DNA from 2 places in the Oceanisphaera sp. IT1-181 genome. Region 1 is predicted to be linked to the other one. Evidence: predicted binding sites of a transcription regulator. Region 1 holds the regulator's gene; the other holds the start of a gene.
The links. Region 1 encodes NrdR, which represses ribonucleotide reductase genes. Its sites were predicted from a motif close to CACNNTATANNGTG; they were not measured.
Positions count from the first base shown of each region.

Region 2: the regulator NrdR is predicted to act here: its motif matches at 11,577-11,590, upstream of nrdA (class 1a ribonucleoside-diphosphate reductase subunit alpha).

Region 1 is NZ_CP136856.1:2,517,004-2,533,360, forward strand. It holds gene siaB (biofilm regulation protein kinase SiaB) at 1-274, opposite strand, end outside; gene siaA (biofilm regulation protein phosphatase SiaA) at 285-2,318, opposite strand; gene ribBA (bifunctional 3,4-dihydroxy-2-butanone-4-phosphate synthase/GTP cyclohydrolase II) at 2,459-3,568, opposite strand; gene ribD (bifunctional diaminohydroxyphosphoribosylaminopyrimidine deaminase/5-amino-6-(5-phosphoribosylamino)uracil reductase RibD) at 3,798-5,024, opposite strand; gene nrdR (transcriptional regulator NrdR) at 5,061-5,510, opposite strand; gene glyA (serine hydroxymethyltransferase) at 5,937-7,190, opposite strand; gene R0134_RS11255 (molecular chaperone TorD family protein) at 7,472-8,092, shown strand; gene R0134_RS11260 (DUF2956 domain-containing protein) at 8,092-8,439, shown strand; gene R0134_RS11265 (YqaA family protein) at 8,612-9,139, shown strand; gene acs (acetate--CoA ligase) at 9,370-11,319, shown strand; gene aroQ (type II 3-dehydroquinate dehydratase) at 12,131-12,580, shown strand; gene accB (acetyl-CoA carboxylase biotin carboxyl carrier protein) at 12,617-13,081, shown strand; gene accC (acetyl-CoA carboxylase biotin carboxylase subunit) at 13,092-14,432, shown strand; gene R0134_RS11290 (YhdT family protein) at 14,911-15,291, shown strand; gene panF (sodium/pantothenate symporter) at 15,301-16,357, shown strand, end outside.
Region 2 is NZ_CP136856.1:1,154,346-1,170,702, forward strand. It holds gene R0134_RS05335 (TRAP transporter fused permease subunit) at 1-744, shown strand, start outside; gene R0134_RS05340 (hypothetical protein) at 741-1,295, opposite strand; glycine riboswitch at 1,663-1,772, shown strand; gene R0134_RS05345 (D-amino acid dehydrogenase) at 1,956-3,215, shown strand; gene R0134_RS05350 (DUF302 domain-containing protein) at 3,477-3,929, shown strand; gene R0134_RS05355 (fatty acid cis/trans isomerase) at 4,024-6,417, opposite strand; gene R0134_RS05360 (DUF1496 domain-containing protein) at 6,490-6,771, shown strand; gene R0134_RS05365 (YqaE/Pmp3 family membrane protein) at 6,932-7,090, shown strand; gene R0134_RS05370 (DUF4112 domain-containing protein) at 7,098-7,487, shown strand; gene yfaE (class I ribonucleotide reductase maintenance protein YfaE) at 7,704-7,976, opposite strand; gene nrdB (class Ia ribonucleoside-diphosphate reductase subunit beta) at 7,973-9,106, opposite strand; gene nrdA (class 1a ribonucleoside-diphosphate reductase subunit alpha) at 9,155-11,428, opposite strand; gene R0134_RS05390 (HAD-IA family hydrolase) at 11,793-12,470, opposite strand; gene ubiG (bifunctional 2-polyprenyl-6-hydroxyphenol methylase/3-demethylubiquinol 3-O-methyltransferase UbiG) at 12,460-13,245, opposite strand; gene gyrA (DNA topoisomerase (ATP-hydrolyzing) subunit A) at 13,505-16,342, shown strand.

The DNA.
Region 1 (16,357 bases):
CGTCCACCGTTCTGGCTACCACTACCGTTGCTGAGCCTTCAAACTCGCTATAGCCCTTGTGCGTGGCATAGTGACGAATGTTTTGTGTAAGTTCAATATAGACTCCAAATACATCCATCGCGGCGCTGGGCAGGGCATTATCTTCACGTAGATAATTTTTTAACGCTTTCCCTATTTCTTCGATCAAACCTCGAGAAATAGGCCCATTGAAACACAGTAATATCTGATTCTTATTAAACTGCTCTCTAATAGACAATAGATCTATTGATGACATTGCGAAGTCCCTATGCAGACAAATCAACTTTAAACGCGAGCAGAGTGATATCGTCTCGCTGTGGATAGTTTCCTCTATAGTCATCTAATGCGTGTTTAAGCGCCTGTGCCTGTTCTGTTAACGGTAAAGTGGCATGGGTTCTTAATAACTCACAAAAATGACTGCTCCCTAACCCAAATCCTTTCTCTCCCCCCGCCTGATCCAAATAGCCGTCGGTGGCCAAGTAATAGATATTCTGCGGCTGCAGGGATAAATGGGTATCGACAAACTCTGCGGCCCGTCGGTCGAGCAAGGTGCGACGATTGCCTTTAACTTCATTAATTTGTTCACCATCACTGTGATAGAGCGACATTTTGGCGCCAGCAAATACCAGCTTTCCTTGATCTGGTAACACGCAAGCCAAGCCCACATCCATGTTGGTGGCAAGCCCTCGAGGCAGCTCACAATCTTGCAGCATACCGCGCAGTATTTTATCTGCAGACTGCAAAATGGCCGCAGGAGAAGTAATGCCACACTCATGAATGGCATGATCCAAGGCCGCGCGTGCCAGCATGGTCATTAACGCCCCCGCTACGCCATGCCCGGCACAGTCCACCACACCCACTAAAAAGCGCCCTTGCTCTGCGGGGTGGAACAGATAAAAGTCCCCTCCTACCACATCCCTAGGCTGCCACAAGACAAAGTGCTGCTCACCCAGCATTTGCGTTAGCTGCTGATCCGGCAAAATGGCTTTTTGTATCAAACTGGCATAATCAATGGACGCATTAATTTGTAAGCGCGCTTGCTGCATCTTTGTATTGGCTTCTTCTAACTCAAAGGTGCGGCTACGTACTTTATGCTCTAACTCCTCAGTATGGGCCTGCACTTTATTCGCCATCACGCCAAAAGCCGTACTAAGGTCGCCAATTTCATCCTCAGAAGAGACAGGTAATGACAGATGATAATGCCCTTCAGCAATTGCAGTAGCAGAGCTTTGCAGCCGTCGTAATGGAGCCAGTATCAAACGCTCGATGGCATAGGCTAATGCCAATAATAAGATAGTGAGTAGCGCAATAAACGCCAATAACGAGGTCGTTAGCCAGCTTACTTCCACCACTTGAGCGGTCTTGGGATCGATGGCGGTGATGACATACCAGTTTAACTCAGGCATAAAACCGATAGCTAATAACTGACGGCGGCCGTTTATGGTTAACCAATCCAGGCTGATTTGTTCAGGGGTGCTTTTGGCGCTGGCCATAAGTGCCTGCAGTCGTGGTATTTCTGCCTCACCCAGCTGGGCGGTAATTGTACGGAGCTTGGCATCGGTGCCGGTGGCAGAGCCAATCGCCACGTTATCTATATTGGGGTGAGCCTGAAAAGCCCCTTGCTCGTCGATGATCATGGGCGTTACCCCAAGCTCATCCGTAGCAATAAAGTCATCAATAAAATGGGTTAAGTCGATACCGGTTCCCGCTAAGCCCAACACCTTGCCCTGATCTTTAATCAGGATATTAAGCCAAACTCGGGTGGTTTTTAGTCGCGTATCACGGTTAACGTTAATGTTAATTTGTTGACCACTGGCTAATAAATTGTAAAACCAAGCGTCATCCGGATTATTCTCAGAGAGCGTATATTCTGGCGCTGTTTTATTATCGTAATTTAGCTCTCGATAATTTAAGTCTTGATAACTTAAATCTCGATAATAATAATTACCTGACTGAGCGCTCACCACAAAAAACGAATGGCTGCTAAAGTCATCCATAAAGCCTTGGCTTTCTAGAAATAGTTTTGCTTTATGCTGTGGGTCATCTTCATTTTTTAACCATTGACGCATTAATACCGAATCAGAAAAACGTCGCGCCAATGCCAAGTCCCGAGACAAGGGTACTAAGATGCTTTGTCGGTTAAGTTGAGTAAAGTTGCGGGCATAGGCTTGACTAAAGTGCGCTTGCACATCTGTCATAATTTGCCAACCAATGGCGACGGCAGGTATCAATGCGGCTAAGCAGACTATCACTAATGCCCACATCGATTTTGCTCGAAGTCCCTTTCCCCAAATTGCCATTGGCGTCCTTACCCAAGTGTTGCGATTACATGCTAAAAAAGTGCTTATTGTTGCCGTTAGCACGACAAAATTCAATTCTATCCAGTAAAAAAAGCCCACCTAAAGCCCACTATAATTGTGGGCTTTAATGGCACAATATTTTAGTCGGTAATGTATTCCACCACTTCAAGACCAAAGCCCGCTAATGCATGGTAGCGCTTAGGCGAGCTTAATAACTTCATCTTGCCTACACCCATGGCTTGCAAGATTTGCGAGCCCACACCCACGCGGCGTGAAGTACCGCGCCACTTGGGCGCTTCTGCCTGCTCGCCTTTGTCGACCGCTTCAAATTGGCGCACCAAAGACAACAGCTGATCCTGCGCTTGGTCTTGGCCTAAAATTACCAACACGCCGCCTTCATCGGCAATGCGCTGCATGGACTTGGCTAATGGCCAAGTTCGCGCCGAGTGACGGTCTGTCATCAGAATATCGGTAAACACATCGTGAATGTGCACTCGTACTAGGGTCGGCTCATCTGGCTTAATGTCGCCTTTTTTCAGCGCAAAGTGCACTTGGTTATCGATAGTGTCTCTAAAGGTCACCAGTTCAAACTCGCCAAACTCAGTGGGAAGTTTACAGCGCGCCACCTGCTCTATGGTGGTTTCATTTTGATTACGGTATTCGATTAAATCGGCAATGGTGCCAAGCTTGATGCCGTGTTCTTTAGCAAACACTTCCAAATCAGGGCGACGAGCCATGGTGCCGTCTTCATTGAGGATCTCGACGATCACCGACGATGCCTCCAAACCCGCCAAGCGCGCTAAATCACAGCCCGCTTCTGTATGGCCGGCGCGGGTCAGCACGCCGCCGTTTTGTGCTTTGAGCGGGAAAATATGCCCAGGCTGCACTAAGTCAGACGGTTTGGCATCCGGGGCCACTGCCGCTTGTACGGTGCGCGCGCGGTCGGCGGCAGAAATACCGGTAGTCACGCCAACTGCTGCCTCAATGGATACCGTAAAGGCGGTCGAGAATTGCTCGGTATTGCGGCTCACCATTTGTGGAATATTCAACTGCCGACAACGGGCTTCGGTTAAGGTCAGGCAAATTAGCCCACGGCCATATTTGGCCATAAAATTAATGTCATCGGGGCGCACATGGTGCGAGGCCATGATCAAGTCGCCTTCGTTTTCGCGGTCTTCGTCATCCATTAAGATGACCATTTTGCCCTGTCGAATATCGTCGATGATTTCTTGGGTACTGCTTAACGCCATGTGATGCTCCCTTATATAAATCACTGAGCGGCCACTCTAATATCTGCTGGTCACTCATGCTGTAGACTGTTTGGGCGCATCATAATGCTAACGCCCGTGGGTTACTGTTAAGCAAAGCGCATAGTGGCGAAAAATTGCAGATTTTAGACTCGTTTTAGGACCATAAAGCCCGTTACTATTGGCGCCATTAACGACTCACTGTTAACGACTCGCTGTGAACAACTAGCTATTAATGATTAGCACCAACGATGCGCGCGGTAAGCTTAATGTCTTCGCCTACTTGGCGCACATCTTGCCATTGCAAGTTAATCACTTGATCCATAGCGGTAAAGTTGGCGAAGTTAAACAAGCCACGCGCACCGTTGCCCATTAGCTTAGGGGCTTGATACAACACCAGCTCATCCACTAACTGCGCCTGTAATAAGGCACCACATAATTGCGCGCCCGCTTCTACCCATAACTGATTAATTTGGCGTTTGCCCAGCTCAACCATTAAGGCCTGCAAGTCCAATTTGCCCGCCTCGGTTAACGGCAACACGCATTCTTCAACTTGCTCGTTAAATTCGCCCAGCTTTTTGCCCGAAGATAAGTGGCCACGCAATAACAAAATAGGGCCGGGCAAACTGAACAGCTTAAGATCAGGCGACAATCGATTACGGGTATCAATAATCACCCGCAGCGGTTGGCGTAGCTGTGGCTCACTTGCTAGCCGCTCGGTTGATGATTCATTTGCTAGAGAATTAGACAGAGAGTTAGGCAACACATACTCGCCATACTGTGCCTGCACGGATTCTGGCAACTCAGACCAGCGCACATTGAGGCTGGCATTATCCACCAATACCGTATCGGCACCGGATAAAATGGCGCAACTCAAGGCCCGGTGGCGCTGCACATCGCGCCGCGCCGCCGCCCCCGTAATCCACTTACTTTGGCCATTAGCCAAGGCGGTACGGCCATCAAGGCTCGCCGCTAACTTGACGGTCACCAAGGGCACACCGCTGCGCATACGCTGCATAAAGCCCGCATTAATGGCCTCGGCCTCAACCGCCATTAAGCCCGATTCTGCATCAATGCCTGCGGCCTGCAACATGGCAATGCCTTTACCTGATACTTGCGGATTAGCATCAAGGCTTGCCACCACTACTCGGGCCACGCCCGCATCAATCAGTGCTTGCGCGCACGGCGGCGTGCGGCCCGTATGTGCACAAGGCTCCAGCGTCACATAGGCAGTCGCGCCTTTTGCCAACGCCCCTGCTTGGCGTAAGGCAAACACTTCGGCATGAGGGCCACCGGCTTGGCGATGAAAACCTTCGCCAATCAGTAGGTCTTGGCCGACCAGTTGATCTTTTTTTACAATCACGCAGCCCACCGCAGGATTGGGGCTGGCGGTAAAACGGCCGCGGCGCGCTAATTCTAAGGCGCGGGCCATCCAGTGGGCATCTTGAACATCGAACAGAGAGCCGAACTGAGAATTGAACTGAGAGTTAAACACTTATTGCTCCAGGCGGGCGATTTCTTCACCAAACTCGCGTAAATCTTCAAAGCAGCGATACACAGAGGCAAAGCGAATATAGGCCACTTTATCCAGCAGCTTCAGCTCTTCCATGACCAGATTACCGATCAATTCTGATTTTACTTCTCGCTCACCGGTGGCGCGCAGTTGCGACATAATGCGCAGCACCGATTGCTCGATGGCCTCTATACTCACTGGGCGTTTTTCCAGCGCCCGCTGCATGCCAGCTTCTAATTTCGCTTCATTAAAAGGCTCGCGAATGCCGTTATTTTTAATAATGCGTGGCATCACCAGCTCGGCGGTTTCAAAGGTGGTAAAACGCTCCTTGCAGGCATGGCATTCTCGCCGGCGGCGCACCTGTAAACCTTCACCCACCAAACGCGAGTCAATCACCTTAGTGTCTGTGGTATGACAGAAGGGACAATGCATAGCGCCTCCCTAGGCTAAATTCATTAGACCACTACAATTGGGGCCAGTGTAAATAAGCAGACTTAAGATTGCCAGTGGCTTAAAAACGCGTGAGGGGTGAAGCGTAAAGTGTGAGGGCTAAACACCAAACGCCTAGAGACTAAAGATCTCTTTGCCACGGAAGAACACGGAACGCACGGAAGAGGTCAAAAGCGACAAGTGAGAAAGATTTATTGGGGTTAAGACCTTAACCATAAAAATAATTTTTCGCTCTTATCTTTATTTTTCCGTGGATTTCGTGGATTCCGTGGCAAAAATGGTTTTAGGTTTAATTTTTGGGTTTGTGTCATCCTCTTTACTTTTAGCCTCGAACTATTCACACAATAAAAACGGGACCCTAGGGTCCCGTTTTTTGTCAGCATATAGCTTATGTCTCTCGCTTAGCGATTAGGCATAAACAGGGTGACGACGGCAGATTTCTTGAACCTGCTCTTTCACTGATGCGATAACGGTATCGTCGTTGATGTTGTTTAACACGTCACAAACCCAGCCGGCTAACTGGCGTACGTCGGCTTCGTTAAAGCCACGACGCGTTACGGCTGGCGTACCAATACGAATACCGGAAGTCACAAACGGTGAACGTGGGTCGTTAGGTACTGAGTTCTTGTTCACTGTGATGAAAGCTTTGCCCAGAGCGGCGTCTGCCTCTTTACCGGTAATGCCTTTGTCGATCAAATCCAACAAGAACAAGTGGTTATGCGTGCCGCCTGATACCACTTTATAACCGCGCTTGATGAACTCATCAGCCATGGCTTGAGAGTTTTTCAATACTTGGCCTTGGTATACTTTGAACTCTGGCTCCATGGCTTCTTTAAAGGCCACGGCTTTACCGGCGATCACGTGCATCAAAGGGCCGCCTTGACCACCTGGGAATACCGCTGAGTCCAGCTTCTTTTCCAGATCTTCGTCGTTTTCGGCAGATAAAATCAAACCACCGCGCGGGCCAGCCAGCGTTTTATGCGTCGTAGTAGTTACAACGTGGGCGTGGGCAATCGGGCTTGGGTAGTGACCGGTAGCAATCAAGCCGGCAACGTGGGCCATGTCGACCATAAACCAAGCACCAATTTTATCGGCGATTTCACGCATGCGCGCCCAATCAACGATGCCAGAAAACGCAGAGAAACCACCGATGATCATCTTCGGCTTGTGCTCAATGGCTAAGCGTTCCATTTCTTCGTAGTCGATCACACCGGCTTCGTTAATGCCGTAAGGAATAATGTTATACATTTTTCCAGAGAAGTTGGCAGGCGAGCCGTGAGTCAAGTGACCACCGTGCGCCAAGTTCATGCCCATTACGGTGTCGCCTGGCTTCACCAGCGCCATAAATACCGCTGAGTTTGCTTGTGAGCCAGAGTGTGGCTGCACGTTAGCATAGGTGGCACCAAACAATTCTTTGGCACGATCAATGGCCAACTGCTCGGCAATATCTACATATTCACAGCCGCCGTAAAAGCGCTTACCTGGGTAGCCTTCAGCATATTTATTGGTGAGCTGTGAACCCTGCGCTTCCATTACCCGCGGGCTGGTGTAGTTTTCTGATGCAATTAACTCGATGTGCTCTTCTTGACGCTGAGTTTCATCGCAAATGGCTTGCCACAACTGGGGATCGTAATCGGCGATATTCATGTCACGCTTTAACATTGTCTCTCCTGACTCATGGGGGGGTTATAAAAAGGTTCTGTTAAATTTTCCCGTCAGTCTACCCTTTAGCTGAGGCATGGCCTAGTCCTAGGCGTTGGGTTAGTCAGACTTATTTATCTTTACGTTGAAAAGCCTATTAAAGCTGACCAGTAAGTCAGCGCTTCTTTGCCCGTTATTACTGCGTTTTCAGGGTAGATCTGCGCGATAAAGCCGATAGAATGAAGGCTTTTAGCCGAGTTAACAGATGTGTGCGCCTCATCGCCGCCATCCTTGGGGAGAATATGCAAGATTTCATCGTGACTTCACAACGCCGCGCCGAACTTTATCATTGGTTTACTGCACTTTTGTCGGCGCCCTTGACCACGGAAGAGCTGCAAGAATTTGGCGGCTACGACATGCACGCGTTCTTAAATAGCCTGGCCACGCTGGACCCTTTGCGTGACGCGGTTGAAGCTTTTCGCCACCAAGCCGAGTTGATATTAGAGCTGGCAGAACCTAAAGGCGATCTTAACGCCCATTATCAACGGCTATTTGTTGAGCAAGCCTTACTCGATACCTTTTCTTATAGTCAGCCCGATCAAGAGTCGCTGTTTTTAATGAGTATCTTATTGCATCAGCATGGTACGCAACTCAAGGATGATGACCCGCTCAATGTCTGTAATCAGCTAGAAATGATGGCAAGCCTAGCGCTGGCTGCCACACAAGCCCAAAGCGACGAACAGCTTATAGGCCTGCTCGACCAACAGCGCGAGTTGGCCAATGAGCTGATGCTCACTTGGTTACCTGAGCTAACCGAGGCCTGTGCCAAAAACGATCCCTTTGGTTTTTACCGCAGTGCTACTCAGTTGTTATTAGCGGTGTTTAGTATGGATATTCATTATTTGAATAATGTGGCACCTTAATGAAGCAGCCCCAACGCACTAAAATCCGCCCATCCCCCGAAACTGTCGATGAAGCCGAGCGCGTGGCCAAGGCCACACAAAAGCCCGGCCAAACCAAAGAACAAACCCGCTTAATTGCACAAGGCGTGCAAAAAGGCATAGACGAATATAAGAAGCAGCAAAAGGCCCGAGCGCGTGCCGCCGACAAAGCAAAAAAACAGCGCCAACGCGCCGAGTCTAGTGAGCTCGATACAGAGCACGACTTTGACGACGAGCCGCTAGCAACAAACGCGCGCGGCACTTGGTTGCCCTGGGCGTTGTTGGTATTGAGCTGGATAGGCTTTGCGGTGTTTTATTGGCAGATGTAGCACCGAGCGCAAAGCTAAAACAACACCCCACAGCTTGTGGCCTTGGCTCTTGGCCGTCATCCTGAACTCATTTCAGGATCTCGTTTTTATGCTTTAAGAGTTAAAGCGAGATCCTGATGTGCATCAGGAAGACGGCCTAAGGGCAGTACCGAGCTAACAAGCACGGCCAGCTATGAAAGTGTCGCTGCGCGCCACCTGCCAGCTAAAGCTGGCTTCTACAAAAGACAGCGCCGTACGGCGTTTAACGTACAGCGTAAGGCGTATGATGCTCGATTATCTGATTGTTTTTAGTAGCAGTTTGCTGGCCGCCACCATAGCGCCGTTTTATTCCGAAGTCGTATTAGCCGCAGTACTCACGCGCCAGCCCGATGCATTGCTGCTGTTATGGCTACTGGCCAGTGTTGGCAATACGCTGGGTGGCGTCATTAATTGGTGGTTAGGAAAATATTTACTGCATTACCAACATAAACGCTGGTTTCCCATCAAAGAAAAACAACTACACAAAGCCCAAGCGGGCTTTCAGCGCTTTGGCATCTGGAGTTTATTGCTGTCTTGGCTGCCCGTGGTGGGCGACCCGTTAACCTTGATTGCCGGCATGATGAAGGTGCGCTTATTGCCGTTTACGCTATTGGTGTTTATCGGTAAGGCCGTGCGCTATGGGATAGTTATCTATTTTGCCGAATGGTTTTTATTGTCGTAAATACCCAGCCCAAGCTAGCAATGGCACACCGCTGATGCTGGAACGCTTATAAAGCACTAACAAACCGAGCAGAATATGCTAAAAAGGTAGAGCCACTAGCCGCTGGCTAGCCAAAAGTCTAATTGAGTGATGCCGGTATCTGCGTCACCTTGTTACACATTAGTTAATCATATCTATTAACATCAGTTACACCCTAGGGGTTATGGGTTACCACACCAAGGAGCGGAATAATGAGCGAAGTTAAGATTCATCCGGTTATGGCAAACATTGCCGAGCACGCCCACGTAGACGACGCGGGCTACCAGCGCATGTATCAAGAGTCCATTAAAAATCCTGATAAATTTTGGGGCGAACAAGGCAAAAATCTCGACTGGATCAAGCCCTACACCAAGGTGAAAAATACTTCTTATGATCCTGGCCACATCAGCATTAAGTGGTTTGAAGACGGCACTCTTAACTTATCCGCCAACTGTATTGACCGCCATTTAGCCACCAAGGCCGATGAAGTGGCCATTATCTGGGAAGGCGACAGCCCAAATGAAGATAAAAAAGTCACCTATCGCGAGTTGCACGAGCAAGTGTGCCGCTTTGCTAACGTATTAAAAGCCCAAGGCATTAAAAAAGGCGACGTGGTCAGCTTATATATGCCAATGGTGGTTGAAGCCGCCGTGGCCATGCTGGCCTGTGCGCGCATTGGTGCCGTGCATTCTGTGGTATTTGGTGGTTTTTCACCAGATGCAGTGGCCAGTAGGATTATCGACTCCAACGCCAAACTGGTGATCACCGCCGATGAAGGCTTGCGTGGTGGCCGTGCGGTGCCGCTTAAAGCTAACGTGGATGCGGCACTGGCCAAACCCGGCGTAAGCCCCGACTGTAAAGTGATTGTCTATCAGCGCACCGGTGGTGATGTAGCCTGGGATCCTGAGCGCAACATTTGGTGGCATGAAGCCGCAGCTCAAGTGGATGCCGTGTGCGAGCCCGAAGAAATGAGCGCCGAAGATCCGCTGTTTATTCTGTATACCTCAGGCTCCACCGGCACGCCAAAAGGCGTGTTGCACACCACAGGCGGCTACTTGGTGTACGCGGCCATGACCTTTAAGTACATCTTCGATTATCACGAGGGCGATGTGCACTGGTGTACCGCAGACGTAGGCTGGGTAACTGGACATTCTTATATTTTGTATGGCCCGCTGGCCAATGGCGCTACTACCTTGATGTTTGAAGGGGTGCCTAACTACCCGAAAACCAGCCGTATGAGCGAAATAGTTGATAAACATCAGGTCAATATTTTGTATACCGCCCCTACTGCCATTCGCGCTTTTATGGCCAAAGGCAATGAAGCCGTAGAAGGCACTAGCCGTAAGAGCTTGCGCATTTTAGGCTCAGTGGGTGAGCCCATTAACCCAGAAGCGTGGGAATGGTATTACCGCGTGATTGGTGAAGAGCGCTGCCCGATTGTAGATACTTGGTGGCAAACCGAAACCGGAGGCATCTTGATTGCGCCGCTACCGGGTGCCACGTTACTGAAAGCCGGCTCCGCCACCCGCCCTTTCTTTGGCGTGCAACCCGCATTAGTAGACGGCGAAGGCAATATTTTAGAGGGCGCCGTAGACGGTAATCTTGTGATCCTTGACTCTTGGCCCGGCCAAATGCGCACCATTTATGGGGATCACGACCGCTTCGAGCAAACTTACTTCTCGACTTTCCCCGGCACTTATTTCTCTGGCGATGGCGCTAAGCGCGACGAAGACGGCTACTACTGGATCACCGGTCGGGTGGACGACGTATTAAACGTTTCCGGCCACCGCATGGGCACCGCCGAGATTGAGTCCGCATTAGTGGCGCACCCTAAAATTGCCGAAGCGGCCATTGTGGGCGTGCCCCACGAGATCAAAGGCCAAGGTATTTATGCCTATATCACCTTGAACGAAGGTGAAGTGCCGAGCGCCGAGCTGCATAAAGAAGTAAAAGACTGGGTGCGTAAAGAAATTGGCCCCATCGCCACGCCAGATGTTATTCACTGGGCGGAAGGTTTACCGAAAACCCGCTCCGGTAAGATTATGCGTCGAATTTTGCGCAAGATTGCCACCGGTGAAACCGATACACTGGGCGATACCTCAACCCTGGCGGATCCGTCCGTAGTAGATCGTCTGATTGCCGAGCGTGGCCAGGCTTCTTAAGCTAAATGAGCTAAGCGCTCACAGCTGATAAAACGCCGCCGAGAGCGGCGTTTTTTTGTACGCTATACGCTGACCGCCATACGTTAAAAACCCACAGCCACGCCAATTCTCACATGATTTAGGATCCGTTTGGCAAGCCATCATATCGAACCGGCAACACCGATGAAACAAGATACTCGAGCGTAGAGGCCGCTTCAGCTGGCCGGTTTTACGTAGTAAAACAAGAATCTAAAAACAGATCCGATTTTAACCGTGACGTGTTTTGTCGGTGTTCTTTGTCAACACCGTGCGGTTTGATGATCTTGGTGGCGCTACGCGCCACCGGCCAGCGAAAGCGGCCTCTACGGTGTGTCTTTGTGGCCTGGCGTGGAGATAAAACATCGCAAACCGAAACACCGCACATCATGGCTGAAGTTCATACGTAATCAGGTATGTTTAAGTTTTACTGCGTAAAACCAGCCAGCTGAAGCGGCTTCTACAAGTTAGTTTAAAAACGTACGGCGTAACGCGTACAGCTGCGCTTAACCCGCCGCAAAAAATATAATATGCCGAATAGTTCACAGAATTTTCGCCGATATGAGTTCTACTGTTCGACAAACTGCCATTCTTGGCACTAAAAAGCGCCGTGGGCGGGTAAATTTAAGTTCTTTTAGTGATTAGACCAGTAATTTGCTGCCAATTTCCACGAAATCACTATAATTGCCCGGTCTGAGTCAAACCGAACGATTTTATTTGCCAGTAATAGGTAAAAACGGATAGGCTCCTTAGCTAACGATGTGAACACCGCAAGATTGACGAGGATTGCTACACAATGGCCGAACATTTCCGAATTCTGTTGCTTAATGGACCCAATCTAAACCTTTTGGGTCAGCGCGAACCCGGTATCTATGGCCAGAACAGTTTAGATGACATAGTGGAAAGCTTAAGTCAGCGAGCCGCGGCGCAAAATATCGCGCTCAGTCATCTGCAATCCAATGCGGAACATCAACTTATTGATGCCATACACCAAGCTTACGGCCAGCAAGATTTTATTATTATTAATCCTGCGGCTTTTACGCACACCAGCGTTGCGATTCGGGATGCCTTGTTAGGGGTGAATATTCCTTTCATTGAAGTGCATTTATCGAACGTGCATGCTCGTGAGCCGTTTCGCCATCATTCCTATTTGGCCGATAAGGCCGTAGGCGTGATCTGCGGTTTGGGTAGTGATGGTTACGAATTTGCCCTGGAAGCCGCGACCCGTTTTTTACGCGCTCGTTAACTTCCAAATCAGTAATAACATAACAAGAGAACGCTCATGGATATTCGTAAAATAAAGAAACTGATCGAACTGGTTGAAGAGTCTGGCATTGCCGAATTGGAAATCTCCGAAGGTGAAGAGTCGGTTCGCATCAGCCGTTACGGCAATCCCGGCCAGAATATACAGCCACAATATCAACAGTACCAAGCGGTTCCTGCGGCTCCTGCTCCTATGGCTGCGGCCTTATCTCCTGCTACCGCTGAAGAGCCAGCTGCCCCGGTTGTTAGCGGCCATGTAATGCGCTCTCCTATGGTAGGCACCTTCTACCGCGCGTCTAGCCCAGGTGCAAAAAACTTCTCCGAAGTGGGCCAAACCGTGAACGTGGGCGACACCTTGTGCATCGTTGAAGCCATGAAGATGATGAACCAAATTGAAGCTGACAAAGCCGGTGTGATTAAAGCCATCTTGATTGACAATGGCGAGCCGGTTGAATTTGACGAGCCGCTGTTCATCATCGAATAAAGGAAGTCTCATGCTGGATAAAGTAGTCATCGCCAACCGCGGTGAAATTGCCTTACGGATCCTGCGCGCTTGTAAAGAGCTGGGGATCAAGACGGTAGCCGTGCATTCCACCGCCGACCGTGAACTTAAGCACGTACTGTTAGCAGACGAGTCCATCTGTATTGGTGGCAATCAGTCTAGCCAGTCGTACTTGAACATTCCGTCTATTATTGCTGCTGCCGAAGTCACTGACGCGGTTGCGATTCACCCCGGTTACGGCTTCTTGGCAGAAAACGCCGACTTCGCCGACCAGGTTGAAAAATCAGGCTTCGTATTTATCGGCCCAAAAGGCGACACCATTCGCTTAATGGGCGATAAAGTGTCCGCCATTGCTGCCATGAAAAAAACCGGCGTACCTTGTGTGCCTGGTTCAGACGGCCCAATCAGCGACGATGCCAAGAAGAACGCCGCCATTGCCAAGCGCATTGGTTACCCGGTGATCATCAAGGCCTCTGCCGGTGGTGGTGGTCGCGGTATGCGCGTAGTGCGCAACGAAGCCGAGCTGGAAAGAGCCATTGCCATGACCAAAGCCGAAGCCGGCGCTGCGTTTGGTAGTGACGTGGTGTACATGGAAAAATATCTAGAAAACCCACGCCACATCGAAATCCAGATCTTGGCCGACGGTCAAGGCAAAGCGATTCACTTAGGTGAGCGCGACTGCTCCATGCAACGTCGCCACCAAAAAGTAGTGGAAGAAGGGCCAGCACCCGGCATTACCGAAGAGATGCGTAAGTTTATCGGTGAGCGTTGCTGCCGTGCTTGTGTAGAGATCGGCTATCGCGGTGCCGGTACTTTTGAGTTCTTGTATGAAAACGGCGAGTTCTATTTCATTGAAATGAACACCCGTATTCAGGTTGAGCACCCAATCACTGAAATGATCACCGGTGTGGACTTAATCAAAGAACAGCTACGCATTGCTGCCGGCATGCCGTTGTCGATTACTCAAGAGCAAGTGACCATTCGTGGCCATGCGATTGAGTGTCGTATTAACGCCGAAGATCCCAAGACCTTTATCCCAAGCCCAGGTGAAATCAAGTTGTTTCATTCTCCGGGTGGCTTAGGCGTGCGTTGGGATTCGCATATTTATGCAGGTTACAAAGTACCGCCTTATTACGACTCCATGATTGGCAAGCTTATCTGCTACGGCGAAAACCGCGATATCGCGATCGCCCGCATGACGCACGCCCTGAACGAGCTGGTGATTGAAGGTATTAAAACCAACATTCCCCTGCATCAAGAAATCATGCGTGATGAAAACTTCCGCAACGGCGGCACCAACATTCACTACCTAGAGAAAAAACTAGGCCTGTAATTGTTGCAGCCAACATCTGCGAAAGTGCGAAAGCTAAACGGTGCCTCAGGGCGCCGTTTTTTATGGTTGAATAACAGCGCCGAGCCTAACAAAAATGCCTAAACCTGTAGCCGCCACTTTTGTTAAACAGAGAGTTTCACCGGTTCTGCGCAGCAGAATTGGTTTGAACTTATACCAATCTAAGTAAGAAAATGATCTAAATACAAAACAGTATCTAAGTCTTACCTCTTTTAGCTGCCAACTTGTTCGGCAGTCCTGCGGAGCAGGATAATATGATCAGTTAGTTTTACAGAATGGTATTAAACAAAGACCGAGCCGAAGTCCTCTTCGCCGAAGAGACGGGCTCCTACAAGGGAAAAACCTTTGATGCTCGGTGCTATCTTTTGCTGCATGTTGCAGCTCACGTTTCTCTTATGTCTGGTTACTCATGGGTAGCGCAAATATGTTACTCTTCGCCTCTGCACTGAGGACACTATCCATGAATCATCTTGTGACTATTGCTCGCCGCGAGGCGCTCTTAAGTTTAGGCTTAGCCGTGCTGTATATGCTGGGCTGGTGGCTGAGTGCCTATGCTGTACCGTCCACTATCATGTGGCACGGCTGGCCATTGTGGTTTGTATTGAGCTGCGTATTTAACCCGCTGCTGTTTATTGGCTTATGCGCAATTATGATAAAACGCTATTTTAAAAACCTGCCGCTCGACGCTGCGCTAACGGATGCCGGCACTGAAGATGCTAAAGTCACTGATGCAAAATTAAAAGCCAAGGCCACTGCACCTATCGCCGATGCCGCCTCCATTACTCAAGCCGACGCCACACACGCCGCTGTACCGTTACGCACCCACTTACGCCCTCACTAAAGACTAAACATGAATCTTGCACTGATTGTTCCGTTAATCTGCTATTTACTGGCCATGTTGGGCTTGGGCTTTTACTTAAGCCGTCGTCCCACTGAGGGTAACTTTGTCGAAGATTACTTCTTAGGCAACCGCTCCATGGGCGGCTTTGTGCTGGCCATGACCATGGTGGCGACTTACGCCTCGGCGTCGTCTTTTATTGGCGGCCCCGGTGCGGCGTACAGTTTAGGGCTAGGCTGGGTGTTGCTGGCCATGATCCAAGTGCCCACCGTGTGGTTAACGCTCGGCGTGCTGGGCAAGCAGTTCGCCGTCATAGCGCGGCGCGTCAATGCGCTGACTATTAACGACATGCTCTATGCACGCTATCGCAGCCCCTTGGTGGTAATTTTGGCAGCACTGGGCTTATTGGCGGCTTTTATCGCCACTATGGTGGTGCAATTTATCGGCGGCGCGCGGCTGTTAGAAACCGTGACCGGCCTGCCCTATCAAGGCGGCCTGATTATTTTCGCCACTACGGTCATGCTTTATACCCTGATTGGCGGCTTTAGGGCGGTAGTGGTCACGGATGCGATACAAGGCATCTTAATGCTGATTGGTACTATCGTGCTGCTAGTGGGCGTACTGACTGCAGGCGGCGGCGCCAGTGCCATGTTTAGTGCCTTGGCTGAGATAGATCCGGGCTTGGTATCGCCCCGTGGCCCCGATGACTTTTTAAGTACCAGCTTTATGCTGTCATTTTGGGTGTTGGTCTGTTTTGGCGTGATTGGCCTGCCCCATTCGGCGGTGCGCTGCTTAGCCTATAAAGACAGTAAGGCCATGCACAAAGGCATTATTATTGGCACCTTAGTGGGCGCACTGTTGATGTTTGGTATGCACTTCGCCGGCGCCTTGGGGCGAGTATTAATACCCGAGCTCACCGTGCCCGATAAAGTCATGCCCACTTTAATGCTTACCGTATTACCACCGATAGTGGCGGGCTTATTTTTAGCGGGCCCCATGGCGGCCATTATGTCGACTATCGACTCCCAGTTGATCCAAGCCTCGGCCACTTTGGTGAAAGACTTATATT
Region 2 (16,357 bases), 1.4 Mb from region 1:
TTAGAGCGTATTTTTAACGGCGGTTATACGCCGCAGTACGCCGCGAGCATTGCGATTTTCGCCGGTATGGCGCTGCTGTTCTTTGATGTTACGCTGCGTTTTTCGCTGCCCGGTTTTGTTAAGCGTTTATCAAACGCTGCGGTAACCGCGGGGCGTCAAATAGCCGTGATTGGTGCCATCATTCTGTGTGCCTCGCTGGTCGTCGGTGTGTTGTCGTTGACCGGATTAGGCGTCAAGGTTACCTCGGGTATTCTTTCGCTCGCTAACGACATGCTATGGCCTGCGCTGCTATTAACGGCATTAGCTTGCTTGATTTTAGGGATGGAAGTGCCGACGACCGCCGCCTATGTTATCTGCGTATCTGTTGCAGGGCCGGCGTTGATCTCGTTGGGCTTGGAGCCGCTCTTGGCACACCTCTTCGTCTTCTGGTATGCGCTACTCTCCACCATTACACCGCCGGTGTGTGGTGGGGTATTTATCGCTGCGGGAATGGTGGGGGAGAATTGGCTAAAAGTCGCGTTTAAGGCAATGGCGTTAGGCATAGGGCTATATATTATTCCCTTGGCGATGGTCGCTAACCCAGAGTTAATCCAGTTAGCCGTTAACCCTTCAGCCGCTGTGTTTAATGGGCTGAAAGTGGCGATGGGGTTAGCTGCTATCTCTTATGGTGTTATTGCACGTAAAGCGCTGTGGCAACGAGGCGCGTTAATCGTGACAGGGGGCATCCTGATCTTCGTGCTTTAATATTCGGCATTTAATAGTAGTGGTGAAGAGCTCGGCAGCGGCTGGCGAGCAAACATCACCCAAGTATCCAGCGCAGGCCCCAGTGACTGTATTAAACGCAGCTGCTCGGGAGCCTGCGCTATCACCTCTTCGGCGCAAATACCGGCCTCAAAACGCCTCGCAAGCAGGCCCTCTGCCACTGCCACTATGGTAGGAACATCAATGATCTGATATTCCGTTAAGTCGGTGTAGTAGCGAGTAGCTGGTTGCAGTGCCACTTGCGTAGGGTGAGTAATAGCGCGTTGTGCAATCAGAGCAAGTGGCTTGCTGCCCGCAATAAAGGTATCCACGGGGTAAGCTCGATGCATATAACGGCCTACGCAATCGCCATGGGTTGCATGGGCGGTGCACTGCAATACGTGACTCACTTGTCCCGTCACCAGTGCTTGAAACGCATCTTCGAACTGTGTGAATAGTGCCACGCTGCCCTCGTTTAAACGGCGCACTTTAAGATAGCGTTTGGCAATCATTTCGTGGTTGCTACCACTAGGCCCTAACGTTGCAATTCGCATGGTGCTCCTTATCAATTCACAGTTGTCTTAAACAATTAATGGGTAAAAACCAAAGAGACTTCCGGCCACCTGATCTGATCCCCATGACTAACCTGTCGCAGATACCGCGAAAGGTCAACAGACCCTAATCGTGCCTCATTTGTTCGTCGAATTTCACTTTGCTCTTGTTAGGCGTTCTGCGTCAGTCGATTGCTAACGAAAACGTTGTGATGTGAAGCCGATAAATGGCTGTGTCTCATCGTTGAGCAGATTTTCTGTCTGAAAACTCCGTGAAAAGGAGACTAATATCACAAGGTGATATTTTGTTGCTTGGCATTGAATGATTGGGAGTTGAACTGTTAACTTTTTGTAATTATGATGTGGGTGATCAAGCCAGCCGGGAGAGAGCACTAAGAGAATGTCGCAAGACACTCACTCTGTGCCGCCGAAGGAGCAACGACCCCGTAAACTCTCAGGCAAAAGGACCGGTGGCTGTAGACATATCCGAAGAGCGGTCTTGGCACTGTTAGACCCGCCGAAGGAGCAAACCAATCTATCAGGGATAGAGCTGGTGAATCTCTCAGGCTCCATGACGGATGGGGAAGTCAGGCAAATAAATTGCGTAGCTATTTCTCGTTAATCACACGATGCGCAACGCCTGCACAATAAGAGTGCACTTTCATGTCAGAGATGAAAAAGGTAGCTGTATTAGGTGCCGGTATCACCGGTATTACCACCGCCGCTAAGTTAATTGAGCAGGGTTTTGAAGTCACTGTGTTCGACAGACAGCGTTATGCTGCCATGGAAACCAGTTTCGCCAATGGTGGCCAGCTTTCAGCTTCTAATGCTGAGGTTTGGAATACCTGGGCCACGGTATTAAAAGGTGTTAAATGGATGCTACAAGCGGATGCGCCGTTACTGGTGAATCCAAAACCGAGCTGGCATAAACTGAGCTGGATGCTCGAATTTATGCGCCATATCCCCGATTACCAGCGTAATACCATTGAAACCACACGTCTTGCCATTGAAGCGCGTCAGCACCTAACGGCGCTGGGGCAAAAATGGGGCGTTGGGTTTGATCATTCTGATTGTGGCATCATGCATTTTTATAGTAATCAAAAAGATTTTAAGCACGCTTGTGAAGTTACCAAACTGTTGAAGCAAGGCGGATTAGATCGCCAAGCACTCACCGCTGGCGATATCAAACTGAAAGAGCCACGGCTACAAGGTGACTTTGTGGGTGGCTTTTGGACACCGAGTGATAGCACCGGCGATATCCATAACTTTACCTTTGGTCTGGCCGAAGCGATTCGTAAAGCGGGCGTTACATTTTGCATGGAAACCGAGCTTACAGATGTGAGTATCGAAGGCAAGGGCGTCCGGGTTACTGATGATAAAGGTAATTCAAACCACTTCGATGCGGTGGTGGTGTGTGCGGGTGTAGGCAGTCGTGCATTGGCGAAAAAATTAGGCGACCGAGTCAATATTTACCCGGTGAAAGGCTATTCCATTACGGTTAATTTGCGTGACCAGCTGAGTCAAGATAGTGCCCCGCTTATTTCTTTGTTGGACGATGAGACAAAAATCGTGACCAGTCGTTTGGGAGTAGATCGTTTCCGTATTGCCGGCACCGCCGAGTTTAACGGTAACAATCGCGATATTCGCCATGATCGCATTGAGCCACTGGTGAAGTGGTGCAATCGACACTTCCCCGATGTGTCTACCGAAAGTGCGGTGGCTTGGGCTGGCTTACGGCCGATGATGCCGAACATGATGCCCAAGGTTGGCCGAGGTCGTCATCCTCAGGTGTTTTACAACACCGGTCACGGCCACTTGGGATGGACATTAAGTGCAGCCACCGCTGAAATGGTGGCGGGTGTGATGGCTGGCGTGCGAGATGAAAGCACAAGCAGCAGCTACTCAACAGTGGTGACGAGTTAAGGTTATCAACACTTAAAAAGATCGCTTAAAAGATAATGCCAGTCAGTTTAACTGACTGGCATTTTTTAGGTCTGCAAAAAACATGGGGATAATTGAAGCGTAATAGCAATCTGAGAAAGTAACTGATCTATTTAGCTGCACTGTAGAAGCCGAACAAAGGGTCAACTCCACCGACACGCAGCAAGCACCTCTCTGGATCGTCTAGACTCAACACTGCATTGTTACCCTTACTGTGCTTTTATTCCATTTAAGGAAACTCCGATGAAAACGACACTTTTTACTGCCTTTTTGACGCTGTTGGTGGCGACTTCGTCACTGGCAGGCGAGGGCATGATCAATATTGAAAGTGCATTTGGCGTCACAGAAACGGCAGATCGACTAGAGGCGACCCTGAAAGAGAAAGGCATGACGGTGTTTAACCGCATTAATCATGCACAGGGGGCTGAGAAGGTTGATATCAAACTAAGAGGCACGGAGCTAATTATCTTTGGTAACCCTAAGGTAGGTAGCCCGTTAATGCAGTGCCAGCAAAGTGTTGCCCTCGACTTGCCACAAAAAATGCTGGTGTGGCAAGACGCTAGCAGCAAGGTGTGGTTATCCTATAACGACCCTAGCTACTTGGTACAAAGGCACGAGATTAACGGGTGTGAGCAAGAGATAGCGACCGTAGCAAAGGCCTTGGCGGGTATTAGTCATAGGGTAGCAACCAAGTAATAAAAAACACCGAGCGTTAGGCTCGGTGTTTTGGTTTTTACGTATAGCGATAGCTGTGTTTGCGCACAGTTGGGCGTTCGGTGCTTATTTAAGGTTACAAGTTTTCATAACGGTTCATATCCAGCATACCTGCTTCTATGGGATTGGTTTCTTGCATGTAGCTGTGCATATCATGAAAGTAGAACCAAAAATCCGGATGGGTGCGACGGATCCCGTATTGGTCGGCCACAGTATGAAGTTCTTTGGCGTCTTGCATGGAGGTCAGGGCGCTAATGAAGTCTGCCAACTGCTCCTGCTTTACGTTGAAGATGAAGTTCGGGTAGCTGCTGATAATACCCGGTAACACGCTTAAGGTGTCGTTGTCTGGGCGCAGGCGTAAGTCTTCACCCAACAAAAAAGCCACGTTGCTGTGGTCGCGGTTATGGATCAAGCTATACACCTGGCGCTCTTTAGGGTTCTCACCTTCGATGCGCAGCAAGGTGACTTCGGGTAACCACTTAATCACCGGTAACAGGCGCCCAGTAAAGCCAGTTAAACGTCGCAGTTGATCATCAATGCGCGCTTGTTGCTGCTCTAGCTGCGGCATTAATGGCAGTTGCTCGCCGATGGCGGCGTTGCAGTCTGCTTGCTGGCAACGGTTGAGCATATCTTGCGGGCCAGCTACGGCCGCCAACTGACTAAACACTTGTTGGCTAAAATCGACTAAGGTGCGCTTAGCATCCGTTTGAATGCGGCTTGGCGTGGTCTCATCTACGTCCGCATAGCTGGTAAAGAGCTTAATGCGGCCACTGTTATCATACCAACGGTGTAACAAGGTGTTACGTTGCTCTGGGGGTAAAAAGCGCAATAAGTTGGCTTCGGCGCCGTTGCGGATCAAGTCAAAGTAGAGGCGCGTTTTGGCTTGGTGCGACACACTGCCATAGACATTAAAGTTAGCCACTAATGCATAGTAGGTACGCTCAAGCAGCGGATAGTCCATCACCCACATGGTGCTAGGAGTATCGCCTTGCCAACCTTTTATCACACTGGCGCTGTCGTGATGGCGAAATACCGTGAGCAGCGCTTGGCTGTTATGACCGTCGCCGTCCCATAAGTGCTCCAGATCTGGCCCTTGTGGATACTGTTTGGCATAGGCTTTTTGACGATAGGTTAAGTAGCGATTTCTGTCGCTGCTGTAAGAAATCCAATCTGGGCCTAGGCTGAGTAAGTCTGAATTTAGGCCGGGCAGGGTGAGCCAGTCGCGCACCTTGGTTTGATGGTTGGGTTGGGTAATAAATAAGTCATGCTCGGGCGCTTGAAAGCTGACCCAAAACTGGTCGCGGATCACGTCGGTGGCAATTTGGCCACGGCACACGGGGCCGCGAATAAACGAGCGCACAAAGTATTCTGCGTCATCGAGTAGAAACTGATAGCGGGCCTTGGGTGGAATTGCCGCGTAAGTGAAAAAGGGGTTGGCCGCATAATCCACATGATAATCGGGCAGCTTATTGATGGTCCAATCATCGGTAAAAAACAGCTGTTCGAGGTGATCTATTTTATCGCCATTTAGCGCATAGGTGATGTGCGTTTTATGGATACGACTTTCGAGACGCGGGCGCAATCGATAATAAAATTCATCGCCCGGTGAGTCGGTGGGCCGCTCGGTGGCGATCACTTCAATGGGTTGGCCGGTAGGCGTACGTGAACGTACAACTTCAAAAAAGGTGTCTTGATCCGGTGTTGATAGGTCACTGAAATACAGATGCGCTAAAAACCAGTGCTCATACAAATAGCGCGCCACCAATTGATGGCGAGGTGCATCACGGTTAAGCCAGCTTTCCCAACGTATTTGTGCCCACTCTAAAGCAGGCGACAGTTGAATGCTTTGTTCGGGTACTTTGGCGCCTTGGCTTAGCCAGTCTTGTACCAATTGATATTCGGGGGGCGTTAACCCCGTGACCGCAAAAGGCATGCCCGCTTGAGGATGCTTGCTTGCAAAGTCATCAAACTCGCTCGCTTGGCTACATTGGTTGCGACGGGTAGGAGAGATGTTTAGGTCTTCGGGCAGACGTTGGTTGTCGCCCCAGGTGTTGCCTTGGCCTAATGCCAGCATGCGTAACATCAGTGAGGTTTGAGCATCGGGCTCATCGAGTACGCTAAAAAAGCCGCGTGTGCGCCATGCGGACTCGCCATGAGCATCAAAATGCAGTCGGCTGGGCTTGGCATCTTTGGTACGTGCACCGTCGTAAACCGGCAGCTTGCTGGCACCGCGCACTAAACCTTCATTACTGGTGAGCTTGAGTTGGCAGGGCGCATCGTAGCAGGCATGGCAGGCAATGCATTTTTGCTCAAAAATAGGCTTAATGTCTTGCTCATAATCCACCGTGCTGGGTAAGGCGGTGAGCGTATTAGGTAAAGCGGCGAGCGTATTAGACCACGCGAGCGGGGCGAGAAAAATGCTCAACATGAGCCATGCAAGCAGCGCTAATCGCCGTGAAAGAGTGTTCATTATTATACCTTATCTTATGTTTCTAATAGGGTGGTAACATGGGACTCGCTTAAGGTAAAGAGGAGCAAGACCATGATGAGACTGACCATTGGTTTTTTACTGCTGGGTTCAACGGCGGTGTTCGCCGCACCACATATTATCCACACTCCACCTGCCTTGGAGCTGAATGTGAATTCAGACTTAGCGCCGGCCTGCTTTTATGCGGACCAGCGCTACTCTAAGGGCGCTATCATCGAAATGGCGAAGCAGCCGTATATCTGTGAAGGAGAAAAGTCCTTTGAGCAAAATGGCCGGTTAAGTTGGCAGCCGTTCCCGCTGAGTGTACAGATAGAGCAGAAGCTGACCATACCTTAAAGCCCAAGTGGATGTGTATGATGAAGGATCTTGACTAATATTACTCACATAGTTGATGCTGATAGTGAGACGGGTAGTTAAAAAGGTTAAACAGACAGTTAAACAGACAGTGATATGAGGTAGTGATACGAATACTAATGAATCACCATAGGAGCGCGTTATGGATATTATTCGGGTTATTATTGCCATTTTATTGCCGCCGCTTGGCGTGTTTTTACAAGTGGGCTTGGGTAAGCACTTTTGGATTAATATTATCCTGACACTGCTGGGCTACATCCCAGGCATAGTGCACGCGGTGTGGGTGATTGCTAAAAAGTGAGTCGCTAATGAAGGCTAAATCCGCAAATCCCAATGCTGCAAACTCAAATGCAGTAAATAACGGTCATGCTGCGACCAGTCAGCGATTGGCACGCTTAGCATGGATGCTCGACAGCTCTATCCGCTTACCGGGTGGCTTTAGAGTGGGATTAGACGGCATTATCGGCTTGATTCCGGGTATTGGTGATTTAATCGGGGCGGGTTTATCGTCTTATATTGTGGTGGAAGCCGCACGGCTCAAAGTGCCGTTTCGGGTGCTGGCGCGCATGGGCTTGAATGTATTGATTGAACTGGTGGTCGGCATAGTGCCGATCTTCGGGGATATATTCGATTTTGCTTTTAAAGCCAACCTGCGCAATGTGCGGTTGTTGAATGAGTATTTAAGCAAAAACGCGTGAAGGGTAAAGAGAACGTAACAACCCAAACCTAAAAGTGAAAAACATATTTTTGCCACGGAATACACGGAAGAACACGGACGTAGAACAACAATACACATCTATTATAAGGTCTTAACTACTCAAGATTATCCGTTAGTCTTTATTTACTTTCACTTTTCTGTGTTGTTCCGTGTATTCCGTGGCGAGAGGCTCTTTAGTTTTTAAGTCGAGAGTTAATTAAGCTTGTTTCTTGATTGCTTCGGCATCGATGTCTAGTACTACTTCACCTTCAGGGCGAGCGCAGCAGGGCAAGACTTCGCCGGCGGCGATAAAGGCGAGCGGGGTGCTTTGATAGCTGACTTCGCCACTGATAAGAGTGGTACGACAGGATCCGCAATAGCCGCCACGGCATTGGTATTCTACCGCGTGGCCGGTGCGCTCTAAGCCAGCGAGCAGGCTTTCACCTGCTCGCAACTCAAAACTTAATGCTTGGGTCGTGACTCTACTCACAGCTCAAAATCACCTAGGTCGTCATGGTTCATTTGCGAGTCAATTTGGCCGATCAAGTAAGAGCTGATCTCGACTTCTTGCGGCGCTACCTGCACGTTATCAGAAGATAACCAGGCATTGATCCACGGAATTGGATTTTGCTTGGCGTTAGGGAACGCCGGCGTTAGGCCCACGGCTGTCATGCGCAGGTTAGTGATGTATTCCACATACTGACACAGAATATCTTTGTTCAGGCCAATCATAGAGCCGTCTTTAAACAAATATTCCGCCCACTCTTTTTCTTGAATGGCCGCGTCGCGGAACAGCTCAAAACATTGCTGCTCACACTCTTGGGCGATTTGCGCCATTTCTGGATCGTCTTCACCGCTGCGCAAAATATTGATCATGTGCTGAGTGCCCGTTAAGTGCAGCGCTTCGTCACGGGCGATCAATTTGATGATTTTGGCGTTACCTTCCATCAGCTCGCGCTCGGCAAAGGCAAACGAACAAGCAAAGCTGACGTAAAAACGGATCGCTTCCAAGATGTTGACGCTCATCAAGCACAAGTAGAGCTTCTTCTTCAACTCATAGCGGTTGATATCAACAAGCTTGCCTCTGTGCTCTTGCTTACCTTCACCAAACAAATGATAGAGGCTGGTGTAGCGGATCAAGTCGTCATAGTAACCGGCAATGTCGGCGGCGCGTCTGAGGATTTCTTCGTTGGCCACTATGTCGTCAAACACTATGCCGGGATCGTTCACGATATTACGAATAATATGCGTGTAAGAGCGCGAGTGAATGGTCTCAGAGAAGGTCCAGGTTTCAATCCAGGTCTCAAGCTCAGGCAACGACACAATCGGCAGCAACGCCACGTTAGGGCTGCGGCCTTGAATGGAGTCGAGCAGAGTTTGATATTTCAGGTTGCTGATGAAAATATGTTTTTCATGATCCGGCAGTGCCTGATAGTCGATACGGTCTTGAGACACGTCAACTTCTTCTGGGCGCCAGAAGAAAGAAAGCTGCTTTTCGATTAGCTTTTCAAAAATATCGTACTTTTGTTGGTCATAGCGGGCCACGTTCACGGAATTCCCGAGAAACATCGGCTCTAACATATGATCATTTTGTAACTGACTAAAAGTTGTATAAGACATGTCGTTCTTCCACGCAAAGGAAGGCGAGGATTAACCTCGCCTCACCCATTAAATTTTACAAGCGCCACCGGCACAATCGTCTTCTTGCATATCATTTTGGGCGTCGGCCGCACCGTCACGCGTATTATGGTAATACAGCGTCTTTAAGCCGAACTTATACGCGGTGAGCAAGTCTTTTAATAGCTGCTTCATCGGCACTCGGCCCCCTTCAAAACGGGTCGGGTCGTAGCTGGTGTTAGCAGAGATAGCCTGATCGACAAACTTCTGCATCACGCCCACTAAATGTAAGTAACCGTCGTTAGAAGGCATTTGCCACAACAATTCATACTGATCTTTCAGCTCTGCGTACTCAGGCACTACTTGCTTTAAGATGCCGTCTTTTGAGGCTTTCACCGATACCAAGCCGCGCGGTGGCTCAATGCCGTTAGTGGCATTGGAGATCTGGCTTGAGGTTTCTGACGGCATTAAGGCGGTCAGAGTACTGTTGCGCAAACCTTTGGTTTTAATCTCTTCGCGCAAGCCTTCCCAATCTAAATGCAGCGGCTCTTGGCAAAGCGCATCCAAGTCTTTCTTATAGGTGTCTATTGGCAAGATACCCTGGGAATAAGTGGTCTCATTAAAGGCAGGACAAGGACCAAACTCTTCCGCCAACTTCACTGACGCTTTCAGCAGATAATACTGAATCGCTTCAAAGGTGCGGTGGGTTAAGCCCAGCGCGCTACCATCGGAATACTTAACGCCATTTTTAGCCAAGTAGTAGGCGTAGTTGATCACACCTATGCCTAAGGTACGGCGATTCATGGAGCCATTTTGCGCGGCCAATAACGGGTAATCTTGATAATCGAGCAGGGCGTCCAGCGCACGCACGGCCAAATCTGCCAGCTCTTCCAGCTCGCTTAAGTCGTTAATGGCGCCCAAGTTAAAGGCCGACAACGTACACAGGGCAATTTCGCCCTCAGCGTCGTTCACGTCGGTCAGTGGCTTAGTTGGCAAGGCAATTTCTAAGCACAAGTTGCTTTGGCGAATTGGCGCTACCGTCGGGTCAAACGGGCTGTGAGTGTTGCAGTGATCCACGTGTTGAATGTAGATACGACCGGTGCCGGCGCGCTCTTGCATCATCAGTGAGAACAAATCCACGGCCTTTACGGTGCGCTTGCGAATACTGGAGTCTTGCTCGTACTGTTCGTACAGCTTTTCAAACTTAGGCTGATCTTCAAAGAAGGCGTCGTACAGGCCGGGCACGTCGGACGGCGAGAACAAGGTAATGTCGCCGCCTTTAATCAAACGATGGTACATCAGGCGGTTAATTTGCACGCCGTAGTCCATGTGGCGCACGCGGTTTTCTTCCACGCCGCGATTGTTTTTCAATACCAGCAGTGATTCAACTTCTAAGTGCCACATCGGGTAGAACAAGGTGGCCGCACCGCCGCGCACGCCGCCCTGAGAGCAGCATTTAACGGCCGTTTGAAAGTGCTTATAAAACGGAATACAACCGGTGTGAAACGCTTCACCACCACGAATGGGGCTACCAAGCGCACGAATGCGCCCGGCGTTAATGCCAATGCCCGCACGCTGAGACACGTAGCGCACGATGGCGCTAGAAGTCGCGTTGATAGAATCAAGGCTGTCACCACATTCGATCAGTACGCAAGAGCTGAACTGACGAGTTGGGGTGCGCACGCCGGCCATAATAGGCGTGGGTAACGACACTTTAAATTGAGAAGCCGCATCGTAAAAACGCGTGACATAATCCAGGCGCGTTTCTTTTGGGTACTTAGAGAACAAGCAGGCGGCCACCAGCATATATAAGAACTGTGGGCTTTCGTAAATGTCGCCATTAATGCGGTTTTGTACCAGATATTTGCCTTCTAACTGCTTCACTGCTGCATAAGAGAAGGTCAGGTCGCGGTCGTGATCGATGTAGTTATTTAAGGCGTTAAATTCGTCACGGCTGTAGTCGGCCAAAATATGTTGGTCGTATTTACCGGATTCGGTCAGGCGCGTGACATGATCATAAAGATGCGGTGGCGTAAAACGGCCATAGGCTTTTTTACGCAAATGGAACACCGCGAGGCGGGCGGCCAAATACTGGTAGTCAGGCGTCTCTTCCGAGATTAAGTCGGCGGCGGCCTTGATGATGGTCTCATGAATGTCTTCGGTACGGATACCGTCATAAAACTGAATGTGCGAGCGCAGTTCTACTTGAGAAACGGAGACGTTATCCAAGCCTTCTGCTGCCCAATCGAGTACACGATGGATCTTATCCAGATCGATCGGTTCTTTGGCGCCTGAACGCTTGGTGACCAGCAGACTTTTATTCATGAGTTAGAGATTCTCCGTGATTTTCTAGTAGGTAGTACGCGGTCTTTAAAGGCTCAAGGCCAGACATGCGGATAAAATCAAAGGCACTATATAATGTGTTTGATTTTCAGTAGAAGCACTACATCTAGTTATGTGGGTTGGTGACAAGCACAATATAGAGTGTTGTAGACATTTTCTCAAGGGACCCAAATTAGCTGACCCTGTGGATAATCTGTGTTTAGCGGCGTGTGAGTTTGTGGTCGCTAACGCCTATCCCTTGAGGAGGCTGGCGTTAGCGATTCGCTGGCGTTTTTATGCACGGCTCTAAAGATTTTTAAAAATAATTGGCTTGCAAAAACCGCTTTTTAGGAATTTGTTGCTTCTTTCAGCGCTTCACATCTACGGCATCTTTTAGCCAATTAAACAAGCTTAAAACGGTAGGGGTTTGATGATCCGCTTGCCAGTTATTGGGGTCTTCACCGGCCGAGATATAACCCCAAATAGCGGCGATGGTGGTCATGCCCGCGGCGCGCCCGGCTTCAATGTCGCGTTTATGATCACCTATATAGACGCACTGCTGGGGTGCCATCACTAATCGTTCGGCGGCAAACAGCAAGGGCGCAGGATGGGGTTTTTTAAAAACCAGCGTATCTGAGCTAACGGTAACGCGACAATTATCAAACAGGGGTAACTCGGCCAATAACGGTACAGTGAGCGCCGAGGGCTTATTGGTGACGATACCCCACGGAATATCATACCGATTGAGCCAATCGAGTAGCTCGGGCACGCCCTCATAAGGACGGGTGTGGTGGCACAAGTTTTGACCATAAAAGGCCAGCATTTGGCCGCGCAACACTTCAATGCCGTGTTGCTCGATTAAGGCTTCGTCAATGCCGGCTCTTAATAGCGCATAAGAGCCGTCTGAGGTGGTGCATTGCAGTACGTCATCTGACAAGGTCGGCAAGCCGAGGCTGGCGATCACATGGTTGGCCGCCGCGCCCATGTCGCCGGCGGTGTCGAGCAAGGTGCCGTCTAAATCAAACAGTACCCCTTTAATGCTCATCTTGGTCATCGCTTTTTTCTACCATACTGTCAGCGGCTTTATTCTCTAAGCGCTGTGTGTTCAAAACAGCGTCCGTAGCCACGGGCTTAACCGCATGCACCATGTAGTTGACGTCGGCATCACGACTTAACTTAAAGTCGCCACTGAGTGGGCGATAGACCACGCCTGAGATGTCTTTCACGATTAAGCCGGCGGCTTCTATATAGCGGCACAGCTCGGCAGGGGTAATAAACTTCTTATGATCGTGGGTGCCTTTGGGCACCATCTTAAAAATATGCTCGGCGGCGGCGATCATCATCAACCAGGCTTTAGGGTTGCGATTAATGGTGGAGAACACCAAAGTCGCGCCCGGTTTGGCCAAATCTGCACAGGCTTGCACCACTGAGGCTGGCGAGGGCACATGCTCCAGCATCTCCATGCAGGTGACCACGTCAAACTGTTCGGGCAGCTCAACCGCTAATTGCTCGGCGGTGCCTTGACGATAATTCACACTTACGCCCGTTTCCAGTGCATGCAAGCGCGCCACGGCCAAGGGCTCTTTGCCCATGTCCACACCCGTCACCTCTGCGCCGTCGCGGGCCATGCTTTCACTTAAAATGCCGCCACCACAGCCAATGTCGATAACCTGTTTACCAAATAAACCACCGGCGTTATCGGCAATCCAGCTTAAGCGCAGTGGGTTGAGTTGGTGTAGCGGTTTAAAGTCGCCGTCTAAGTCCCACCAGCGGGAAGCCATGGCATCAAATTTTTCAATTTCTTGTTGATCTACATTCATGGACGGCGCCTCTATTGCGAATGAAATAAAAAGTGAAATAAAAAGAGAAATGAAAATGCGAGCGGCCATTATAGTCAAGCAGATGCTCGCTACTAGACCCTAAGGCACTTTACTACGGCTAAGCTACCTACCCTCTCGACCCTAATGCGAATTCCTAGTGCGCTTGTGTGCGCCTTATATGCTCCCTGAGCATATTTGTATGGTAGAATGGCGCGTTATTTATTGCGATATCAACAATAAACTGGGGACAAGACTTGCTATGACCGATCTGGCCCGAGAAATCATGCCGATAAACATTGAGGATGAGCTAAAACGCTCCTACCTAGATTACGCCATGAGCGTAATCGTAGGGCGTGCGCTTCCCGATGTACGAGATGGTTTGAAGCCAGTGCACCGCCGCGTGCTGTTTGCCATGAACGAACTTGGCAACGACTGGAACAAAGCATACAAGAAATCGGCCCGTGTGGTGGGTGATGTAATAGGTAAATACCACCCACACGGAGACAGTGCCGTTTACGACACTATCGTGCGTATGGCACAGGAATTCTCTATGCGTTACACCTTGGTCGATGGCCAAGGCAACTTCGGTTCAGTAGACGGCGACTCCGCTGCTGCGATGCGTTATACCGAAATACGTATGGATAAGATCGCCCACGAATTACTGGCAGATCTGGATAAAGATACCGTTGACTGGGTGCCGAACTACGATGGCACCGAGATGATACCGGCAGTGATGCCGACTAAAGTGCCCAACCTGTTGGTGAACGGCTCCTCCGGCATCGCCGTGGGCATGGCCACCAATATTCCACCTCATAACTTAAATGAAGTAGTCGACGGTTGTTTGGCGCTGATCGAAAACGAACACATCACTATCGATCAATTGATTGAGCTGATCCCAGGTCCGGATTTTCCGACTGGCGGCATCATCAATGGTCGTTCAGGCATCATAGATGCCTATCGCACGGGCCGTGGCAAAATCTACGTGCGTGCGGTAGCAGAAGTGCAAACCGATGAAAAAACCGGTCGCGAAACCATTATCGTCTCCGAGCTGCCTTACCAGGTGAACAAAGCGCGTTTGATTGAAAAAATCGCCGACTTGGTAAAAGAAAAGCGCATCGAGGGTATTACTGCTCTGCGTGATGAGTCTGATAAAGACGGCATGCGCATCGTGATTGAAGTACGCCGTGGGGAAGTGGGCGAGGTTATTTTGAATAACCTGTATTCACAAACCCAGATGCAGAATGTGTTCGGCATCAACATGGTGGCACTGGATAACAATCAGCCGCGCATCTTTAACTTAAAAGATATGCTGGAGTGCTTTATCCAGCACAGACGCGAAGTGGTTACCCGCCGCACCGTGTTTGAATTGCGCAAAGCGCGAGATCGCGCTCATATTTTGGAAGGTCTGGCGATCGCCTTGGCGAACATTGACCCCATTATTGAGTTGATCCGTGCTTCCTCTACTGCGGCCGAAGCGAAAGCGGGCTTAATCAGCCAAGGCTGGCAGCTGGGGCACGTGGCCGCCATGCTTGAGCAAGCAGGTGACGATGCGGCGCGTCCTGAATGGTTAGATCCGGAGTTTGGTATTCGTGATGGTATTTATCACTTAACCGAGCAACAGGCCCAAGCGATTTTGGACTTGCGTCTGCACCGTTTAACCGGTCTTGAGCACGAAAAGATTCTGGAAGAATATAAAGGTCTGCTGCTGCTGATTGCTGAGCTGCTTTATATTTTGAACACCCCTGAGCGGTTGATGGAAGTGATCACCGAAGAGTTAGAACTGATCAAAGTGCAGTATGGCGATGCTCGTCGTACCGAGATCACCAACTCTAGCTCTGAGATCAATATCGAAGACTTGATCACACGTGAAGACGTAGTGGTCACCCTTTCTCATGAAGGGTATGTGAAGTATCAGCCGGTCACCGACTACGAGGCTCAGCGTCGTGGTGGACGCGGTAAGTCGGCCACGCGCATGAAAGATGAAGACTTTGTGGAGCGCTTGTTGGTAGCCAACACCCACGACACCATTTTGTGCTTCTCGACCGCAGGTAAGGTTTACTGGTTGAAGGTGTATCAGTTGCCAGAAGCCAGCCGTGCCGCACGCGGTCGTCCGATCGTTAATATGTTGCCATTAGGTGCTAACGAGCGGATCACCGCCATCTTGCCGGTGCAGGAATACTGTGACGATAAGTACGTGTTCTTTGCCACTGCCGATGGCACCGTGAAGAAGACCAGTCTGTCTGCGTTCCGTCGTCCGTTAGTCTCGGGTATTCGTGCCATTAATCTTCGCGATGGCGATGAGTTGATTGGCGTGGACATTACCGATGGCAGCAACGAGATCATGTTGTTCTCGGATGCGGGTAAGGTAGTACGCTTTGCCGAAGGCAGTGGCCATGATGAAGTTGAAGTCATGGCAGCCGAGGTGATTGATGGCGAGGTCGTTGAGCTGGAAGAGAGCGAAGCGGTTGAGCTGGTCGACGGCGAAGAAGCCGACGTTGACGCTGAAGAGACTGACGTTGCCGAAGCCGGTGACAGCAAGCCCTTTAAGGGCGTACGCCCCATGGGTCGTACTGCGGCTGGTGTGCGCGGTATTCGTTTAGGTGCCGGTGATAAAGTGGTGTCCTTGATTATTCCGCGCGGCGAAGGTCCGATCTTAACCGTGACCGCCAATGGTTACGGCAAGCGTACCGCGCTGGTGGAATACCCAACGCGCAGCCGTGGCACCATGGGCGTATTGTCCATTAAAGTGGGCGAGCGTAATGGTGCAGTAGTGGGCGCGATTCAGGTCGATGATACCCACGAGATTATGCTGATCACCAATGGCGGCATTTTAGTGCGCACCCGCGTATTAGAAGTGAGCCTTATTGGTCGTAACACCGCAGGCGTGCGTTTGATCCGCACCGGAGCAGACGAGCTAGTGGTGGGCCTACAGCGCATTGAAGAACCCGAAGAAGAAGAGTTGTTGGACGAAGCAGACACAGAAGGTGAAGTCGCTGATGCAACTGATGCAGATACGACTGAACAATCTGACGCTGACGACCAAGAGCAAGACGCTGCGGATGAAGACGATGCAGACGAAGAGCCTAAGCAAGAATAATCACTGATAATGATA